DNA from 3 places in the Streptomyces sp. NPDC025273 genome. Region 1 is predicted to be linked to each of the others. Evidence: riboswitches for the same ligand, from Rfam matches in the RefSeq annotation. Region 1 holds a riboswitch; each other region holds the start of a gene.
The links. A riboswitch is a leader RNA that binds a small molecule or an ion and turns the genes downstream of it on or off. The one in region 1 is predicted to bind cyclic di-AMP.

Region 1 (2,250 bases):
CCGAGCGAGCCCTTGTTCTCGGTCGCGTCGAGGTCGAACATCGCCTGGTCGATGAGGCGCTGCTCGGTGGCGTCGTAACCGACGAGCTCCGGGCCGATCTGCTCGATGACGGCGAGGACGGCCTTCTCGACACCCTTGCCGTGGTAGCGGTTGGGGTCGCCGTCGCGAAGCTCGATGGCCTCGAACGCACCGGTGGAGGCGCCGGACGGAACGGCAGCACGTCCCGTGCTGCCGTCGTCGAGGCCAACCTCGACCTCGACCGTGGGGTTGCCCCGGGAGTCGAGGATTTCCCTGGCTACGACGACGTCGATGGACGGCACGAGGCATCTCCTTCTGGGATATGACACTGGTTGTGCAGGGTCACTGTGGCCTTGCGGCACGAGCCTAACCGGCCCGGCCCGCTCCGTCGGCCGACCGCCCGTCCCCTGGGACGAAAAAGGACCCAAGGACCCGCATTACCGGCAAAGCTCCAGAAATTTACTGGCCGGTAACTACAACAGTTGAACGATCGCCCTCACGGGACCCCCGGGAAAACGCCCCGGCCCGGCGCACACGGGGGTGAGCGCGCCGGGCCGGGAGCACCGCCGGGAGGAAAGGCCGGGACTACTTCAGGTGGAGCTGCTGACCCGGGAAGATCAGGTCGGCGTCCTCGACGATGTCGTCGTTCAGCTCGAACACCTTCTGCCAGCCGCCCTTGACGCCCTTGGCCCCGGCGATCGTGCTGAGGGTGTCGCCTGCCTTCACCTTGTATTCGCCGTCACCCTTCTTGACCTTGTCGCCGGTCGGAGTGGTCACGGTCTTCTCGGCCTCGGGGGCCGTGCGCGTCTCGCTGCGGCTGGCGGGCTGCTCGGCCTCGCGCTCCGGCTGAGCCGCCTTCGGCTCGGCCTCGCTCTGCGCGGAGCCGGTGTCGACACCCGGGTCCACACCGTCGTCGGTCAGGCCGCCGGCGCCGGCGCAGGCCCACGCACCCGGGCCCTGCAGGTCGAGGAGCTTCTCGGCGGTGGCTATCTGCTGGTCCTTGCTGGCCAGGTCGGCGCGGGAGGCGTACTGGGTGCCGCCGGCGGCCGCCCAGCTGGACTGCGAGAACTGCAGGCCGCCGTAGTAGCCGTTGCCGGTGTTGATGGACCAGTTGCCGCCGGACTCGCACTGCGCGACGGCTTCCCACGTGGCGACGGAGGCGGCGGAGGCACCGGTCGCGCCCATCAGCGGAACGGCCACGGCCGCACCGGTGACGCCGGCCAGGGTGGCGATACGGACGGCCTTGGACGGGCGACGGTGCTTGCCCTTGCTCGAAAGCAGCATGGTTCTCCTCACCGACGCCTACGAGGTGAGCTGTCGGGTTCGGGCCTGTGAGTTGCCCGGTCGCCCGCACTGGCAGGCGACTTCACCCCGAGCCGGCCCTCGCCCGTCTTCCGACGGCCGGGTCCGGCACTTACCTGGGTCCCCCGCTCCTGCCTACGGCGCTTTACGCGTCTGTCCCCTTCGGCCGACGGCAGGATTCGGCGTGTCGGTCGAAGGTGCCCGCGGTGCGAGCGGTTCAGACCGTAAACACACACAACGCCGACATTCAAAGATGGACATAACTGTCAATCAGCACTTATCACCCTGGAGGACCCTGCCGTTTCCGCAGGTCGGAGGCGATACGGGCCGAGCAGACGGGTGAGGCGGGCCAGTTCAAGCAAAGAGACCCATGTCTCACTTACGCATAAGTGGACATAGGCCCCTGAACTACCCCTGATTTTGGGGTGTTTTCCCGTCTTTGATCACTTGCCGACCGCGGCCTCGGCACCGGGCTGCGCGTCCGCTCCGGCATCCTTCGCGTCCGCCTGGAGGCCCAGGTCGAGACTCTGGCCGGGCAGGATCACATCCGGGTCGGAGCCCAGTTCCGTCTTGTTGGCCGCGTAGAGCGCGGGCCAGCCGCCGGGCAGTTCCCGCGCGTCGGCGATCGCCCAGAGGTTGTCGCCCTCGCGGACGGTGTAGGTCCCGTCCGCGCCGGCCTCCGCACCCTCACGGGCGCCGGACTCGCCGCGCGAGGCGTGCCGGCCGGACTCGCGCCCGCTCTCCAGGTCCGTCCCGGCATCCGCCTCGGGGGCCGCCGGACCGCGGTGCTTCCCGCCCGTCTCGCCGGCGCCCTCCGCGGCGCCGGACGTTCCGGACGCCCCGGGGGACGGAGAGGTGGAGGGCGACGAGGACGGCTCGGGCGCGTCCGGCGCGGCGTCCTCCTCGGACGTGTCCGCCTTGTCGTTCTTG
Region 2 (2,250 bases), on a different contig from region 1:
GTGAGCCGGGTCGTCCAGCGGGCCCGACGCAGGGCGGGCCTCGACCCCTGGACCGGCGAACTTCCGGCCGGCTGAGGCGACGGCGCCACGATGCTCGTGTGGTGGCGCGGCGTGGACGCACGGTCGGGGAGGCGCGCAGGCAGGGCGACGCCCCGTGCGGTGTGCGCCGGGCTCAGTGCGGCCTCCAGGTGAACTTGCCGCCGCCCACCCACCGGACCGCCGCCGGGTCGTCGAGGTCATGGACCCTGATGCCGGCAGCCCGCGCGATGAACAGCACGTCCGTCATCGAGGTCGCCCGGCCGGCCATCTCTCCGTCGATCTCCATGATGCGGAACGGCGGATCGCCGGGCTGGACGGGCAGGACGGTGATCCGCGGGTTCGTGGGGTGAGGGCGTGCGCTGTCGGTCATGCGCTGATCGATTCCACGCGGCTGCCGCTGATATGCCCTGAAACGTACCAATGAGCCGTATGCCCGATTTAGTGAGTTATCAGTAATTCATCCCGTAATTCATAAAAGGCCATTTCGTGCGACCCGAGTGGTTTCAGGTGGTCGCAAATCGCCCTTTTCGGACCCCGTGACCAGGGTCACTCCCGCGGGTCCCGGACGCATCGACATGTCGACCGGTTCCCTTGCGCGCCAAGAAGGTTGGCATCGTGGGTGTGGGGTTGATTACATGAATTCCGATGGATCGATCTTGCAAGTGAATTGTGATCACGAATTCGGGGCTTGTTCCTTTCGCTATTCCTCGCCTACGGTCACCCTCACTCCGGATGGAACGCCGAATCCTGCCGCCGTCCGGGAACCCGACCACATCTCGTACGGCAGGAGCGGGGGACCCAGGTAAGTGCCGATCCGGTACCCGGAGCGGCTCGGGGTGAAGTCGCATGCACACGCGGCCGGGCATCTCCAGCCCGAACCCGACAGCTCACTTCGCAGGCGGCGGAGAGGAATTCACCATGCCCGCAAAGGGTAAGCACCGTCGTTTCAGGACCAGTTCGCTGACCCGCGGCATCATCGCCGTGAGCACGGGCGGAGCTGCTCTCGCCCTTCCCGTGATCGGCGCGACCGGAGCCTTCGCCGCACCGGCGCAGCCGGTCGCCGTCGAAAAGGTGACCACGTCGACTGCCGTATCAGGCAAGGCGATTGCCGCGCAGAAGTCCGCGCCCGTCACCTATTCCGTGATCATTGGCGATTCCCTTTCCAAGATCGCGCGTGAGCATTCCGTCGAAGGCGGCTGGAAGGCGCTGTACGCCGACAACCGAAAGGCCGTCGGCGGAAACCCCGACCTCATTCACGCCGGTCTGAAGCTGACGATCGGTGCGAAGGCCGAGAGCAAGTCGGCGGACAAGGCCGGAACGGCGGACAAGGCCGAATCCAAGGCGTCCGCCTCCGCCGAGCGGAGTGCCGACCGTGCCGACCGCTCGGACCGCACCGGCACCGCGCTCGCCGCGCAGGGCGCGCCCGCGGCGGCGCCGGCCGCCGCTCCCGCCGCGTACACGAACGACCTCGACGGCTGGATCAAGGAGTCGCTGGCGGTCATGGCCGAGCACGGCATCCCGGGCAGCTACGACGGCATCCACCGCAACATCATGCGTGAGTCCTCGGGCAACCCGATGGCCATCAACAACTGGGACTCGAACGCCGCCGCGGGCATCCCGTCCAAGGGCCTGCTGCAGGTGATCGACCCGACCTTCCAGGCCTACCACGTGCCCGGTACGTCGATGGACAGCTACGACCCGGTCGCCAACATCACGGCCGCGTGCAACTACGCCGCCGACCGGTACGGCTCGATCGACAACGTGTTCGGCGCCTACTGAGGCTCCGCCGTGTGACAGCGGAGCACCGACGACGGGTGGTGCGGGTTCGGAAGAACCCGCACCACCCGTCGTTCGTGTCCGGCGCGGCGGCGGCGGCGATCGGTCGGCATGCGGCACGAGCCTGCCGCGGGTGCGGGGGTGTCGGTGTTCCCCGGGCCGCGGCCCCGCACCGCGGCTTCCCCGCCCGTGCCGACGGGGGCAACCATGCCTGGGGGCGGGGGAGTTGCTCGTGATCGTCGTGGCGTGAGCGACGGGGAACTCCGGTCGGCCGCTCGTGCGGGTGCCTGCCGTGCGCCGGGCATGTCCGTCGGCCGGGGCCGGCGCGACGCCGCCGCGTTCCGGTGGATTCCGCCGCAGTGCCGCGGTGCCCGGCCGTAGGGCGACTGGTCACGTACAGGTTCGTCGACCATACTGCCCGCCGTGGAGCAGCGT
Region 3 (2,250 bases), on a different contig from region 1:
ACTCGACCGGGACGTGGAGCTCTACCTCGGTGTGACGGACAGTCACCCGCGCTGGCCCCAGCGGCTGCCCGCGGCGGTACAGCAGGACAACGGCCGCGGCATGGTGATCATCCGGGCCCTGGCCAAGGAGTGCGGGGGGCGGCTCGGCGTCAGTCCCACCCCGGACGGCGGTAAGACCGTATCGATCGTCCTTCCCTGGTCCGTCCCCGCACAGACCTGACGTCCCGCCCAGACCTCGCGTCCGGTGAGGGCCCGCCTTCCGGCGCGGACCAGATCTCCTGTGCGGACCCGACCACGGCGTGCACACCCGTGGTCATTGCGCACCTGCCGCCCGGCCGAAGCCGCCGCGGAGCAGGGCCCTCGACGTGGTCGCGACAGCGGTATCGCGATCATCCCTGTGCACCACGGAGATCGTCCGCCGGAAGGCCGCGGGTTCCAGCCGGCGTACGGCGAGTGGGGCCGGGGACATCGAAGCGACCATCTCCGGCACCACCGCCACGCCGAGCCCGGCGCTGACCAGCGCGTAGCCGGGGGATTCGCACCAGGACTCGGCTGCCGGCCTCGGTGGTCGTACTGCCGGCGCTCGTCCCGTTCCCGGCCGTGGCCCTGCTGGTGGACCGTCTCGGCCGGTGGCTCCGCCGGCCGCGTACCGCCCGCGCCGTCGAGGGCGGCAGCGGCGCGGCGCTCACCGCGCTGGGGCTCGTACTGGTGACCGGGCCCTTGCTGCACTGATCCTGGTGGGTGCGGCCGTCAGCGGACCCTCCCGTACCAGACGTTCTTCGACCAGATCTTCTCCAGCCGGACCACGGCCCCGGTCTTCGGTGAGTGCCAGATCTTCCCTCCGCCGGCGTAGATGCCCACGTGGTAGACAGTGCGGCCCGCGTGGAAGAAGACCAGGTCGCCGCGTTGTCGCTGCGATCCGGTGATGTGGCGGGTCTTGTTGTACTGCTGCTGGGCCGTGCGGGGGAGTTTCTTGCCCGCCTTCTTGAACGAGTAGAGCGTCAGGCCCGAACAGTCGAACCGGTGGGGGCCTGTGGCGCCGTAGCCGTAGGGCGATCCCTTCTTCGAGGCGGCGATCTTGAGTGCCTTCGTCGAGTGGGCCGCGGCCTCGGCGTCGTTGACGAGGCCGGGGGCGAGCATGGTGGCGCCGAGGGCGACGGTGAGAACCGAGGCCGTTCCGGCCCGGGCGAGCAGAGACGGGACATGAACCTGCGCAGTCATGCGCAACCCTTCGTCAGCCGCCTGTGAAGGATGACCTGTCGGGTTCGGGCTGGCGAAGTTGCCCGGCCGCACACGGCGGCTTCACCCCGAGGGCCGTCCGGATGTCCGGTCGGCCCGATGTGCTCGGGTCCTCCACTCCTGCCGATCCACTTCTGTCGACCAGGCATCCGGACAGCGGCAGGACTCGGCGTCCGCCCGGACCGCCCCGCCGCGGTGGCGGGGGCTTGTCGTCCCAGGGATCTTTACTCACGTACGGCCGGATTTCCGAGCTGAAACGGCGTTATGTGAGAGTCGTCACGACTGATCCATTCAGGTGGACGGGATGGATCCAGGGCTTCGGCGGCGCCTGCCGACCAGCCCCGTACCAGCGGCGGAACGACATATTCCGCTCAGTGTCCGCGCGCGTCCGCAAGTTGAGCTGTCCCTCGTGCGGGGGACCGCCTACGCCGAACGAGCGAGGAAATCTGGGCGTCCCGTCGGGCGTGTCGTGAACGGGCCCGGAAGGGCCGTTGGTCCGGGGGAGTCGGGCGGGGCGCCCGTCAACTCGACCGGGCGGGGGGCATGGTGACCCGTCCCGCGCGCCGCTCCCCGTCCAGCAGCCGCAGCGCCCGCGCCAGCGTGGCCGCGTGGATCTGCGCCTCGCCCCGCTCGTGCATGACGACGAGGGCGTCGCGGAGGGAGGCCGCGCGGGAGGCCAGCGCCTGTGCGGCCCTGAGCGCCCCGTACGTGTCGCTGCCGCGGGCCGGATTGATCCGGCCGACCTGGTCGAGCACTTCCAGGTAGCAGTCGATGAACTGGGCCTCGGCGCGGGTCAGGGCGGGCAGCGGCGGGAGCTGGGGGGAATGCATCGGGATTCACCTCGCGGGGTGCGGCGGCTGGGACGGGGTGCGGTTCTCCATGACGTGGTCCACGAGTCCGTACGCCTGGGCGGCCGGGGCGTCGAGGATGGTGTCCCGCTCGATGGCGGCACTGATGTCCTGCGTACAACGCCCGGTGTGACGGGCCGGCATGGCGGTGAGCGTCTCGCGC

Region 2: another riboswitch for cyclic di-AMP. It lies ahead of AB0F38_RS14635 (LysM peptidoglycan-binding domain-containing protein); the one in region 1 lies ahead of AB0F38_RS16175 (transglycosylase family protein).
Region 3: another riboswitch for cyclic di-AMP. It lies ahead of AB0F38_RS22605 (C40 family peptidase); the one in region 1 lies ahead of AB0F38_RS16175 (transglycosylase family protein).

Annotation. Positions count from the first base shown of each region.
Region 1 covers NZ_JBEZYP010000008.1:219,909-222,158, reverse strand. Annotated here, with positions in the region: gene eno (phosphopyruvate hydratase) at 1-320, opposite strand, end outside; gene AB0F38_RS16175 (transglycosylase family protein) at 604-1,302, opposite strand; cyclic di-AMP (ydaO/yuaA leader) riboswitch at 1,303-1,473, opposite strand; gene AB0F38_RS16170 (transglycosylase family protein) at 1,764-2,250, opposite strand, start outside.
Region 2 covers NZ_JBEZYP010000007.1:162,275-164,524, reverse strand. Annotated here, with positions in the region: gene AB0F38_RS14645 (SMI1/KNR4 family protein) at 1-75, shown strand, start outside; gene AB0F38_RS14640 (hypothetical protein) at 173-409, opposite strand; cyclic di-AMP (ydaO/yuaA leader) riboswitch at 768-953, shown strand; gene AB0F38_RS14635 (LysM peptidoglycan-binding domain-containing protein) at 958-1,818, shown strand; gene AB0F38_RS14630 (hypothetical protein) at 2,239-2,250, shown strand, end outside.
Region 3 covers NZ_JBEZYP010000014.1:93,665-95,914, reverse strand. Annotated here, with positions in the region: gene AB0F38_RS22620 (ATP-binding protein) at 1-220, shown strand, start outside; partial or broken gene AB0F38_RS22615 (LysR substrate-binding domain-containing protein) at 314-541, opposite strand; partial or broken gene AB0F38_RS22610 (LysE family translocator) at 544-732, shown strand; gene AB0F38_RS22605 (C40 family peptidase) at 751-1,221, opposite strand; cyclic di-AMP (ydaO/yuaA leader) riboswitch at 1,225-1,397, opposite strand; gene AB0F38_RS22600 (hypothetical protein) at 1,761-2,069, opposite strand; partial or broken gene AB0F38_RS22595 (ATP-dependent Clp protease proteolytic subunit) at 2,076-2,250, opposite strand, start outside.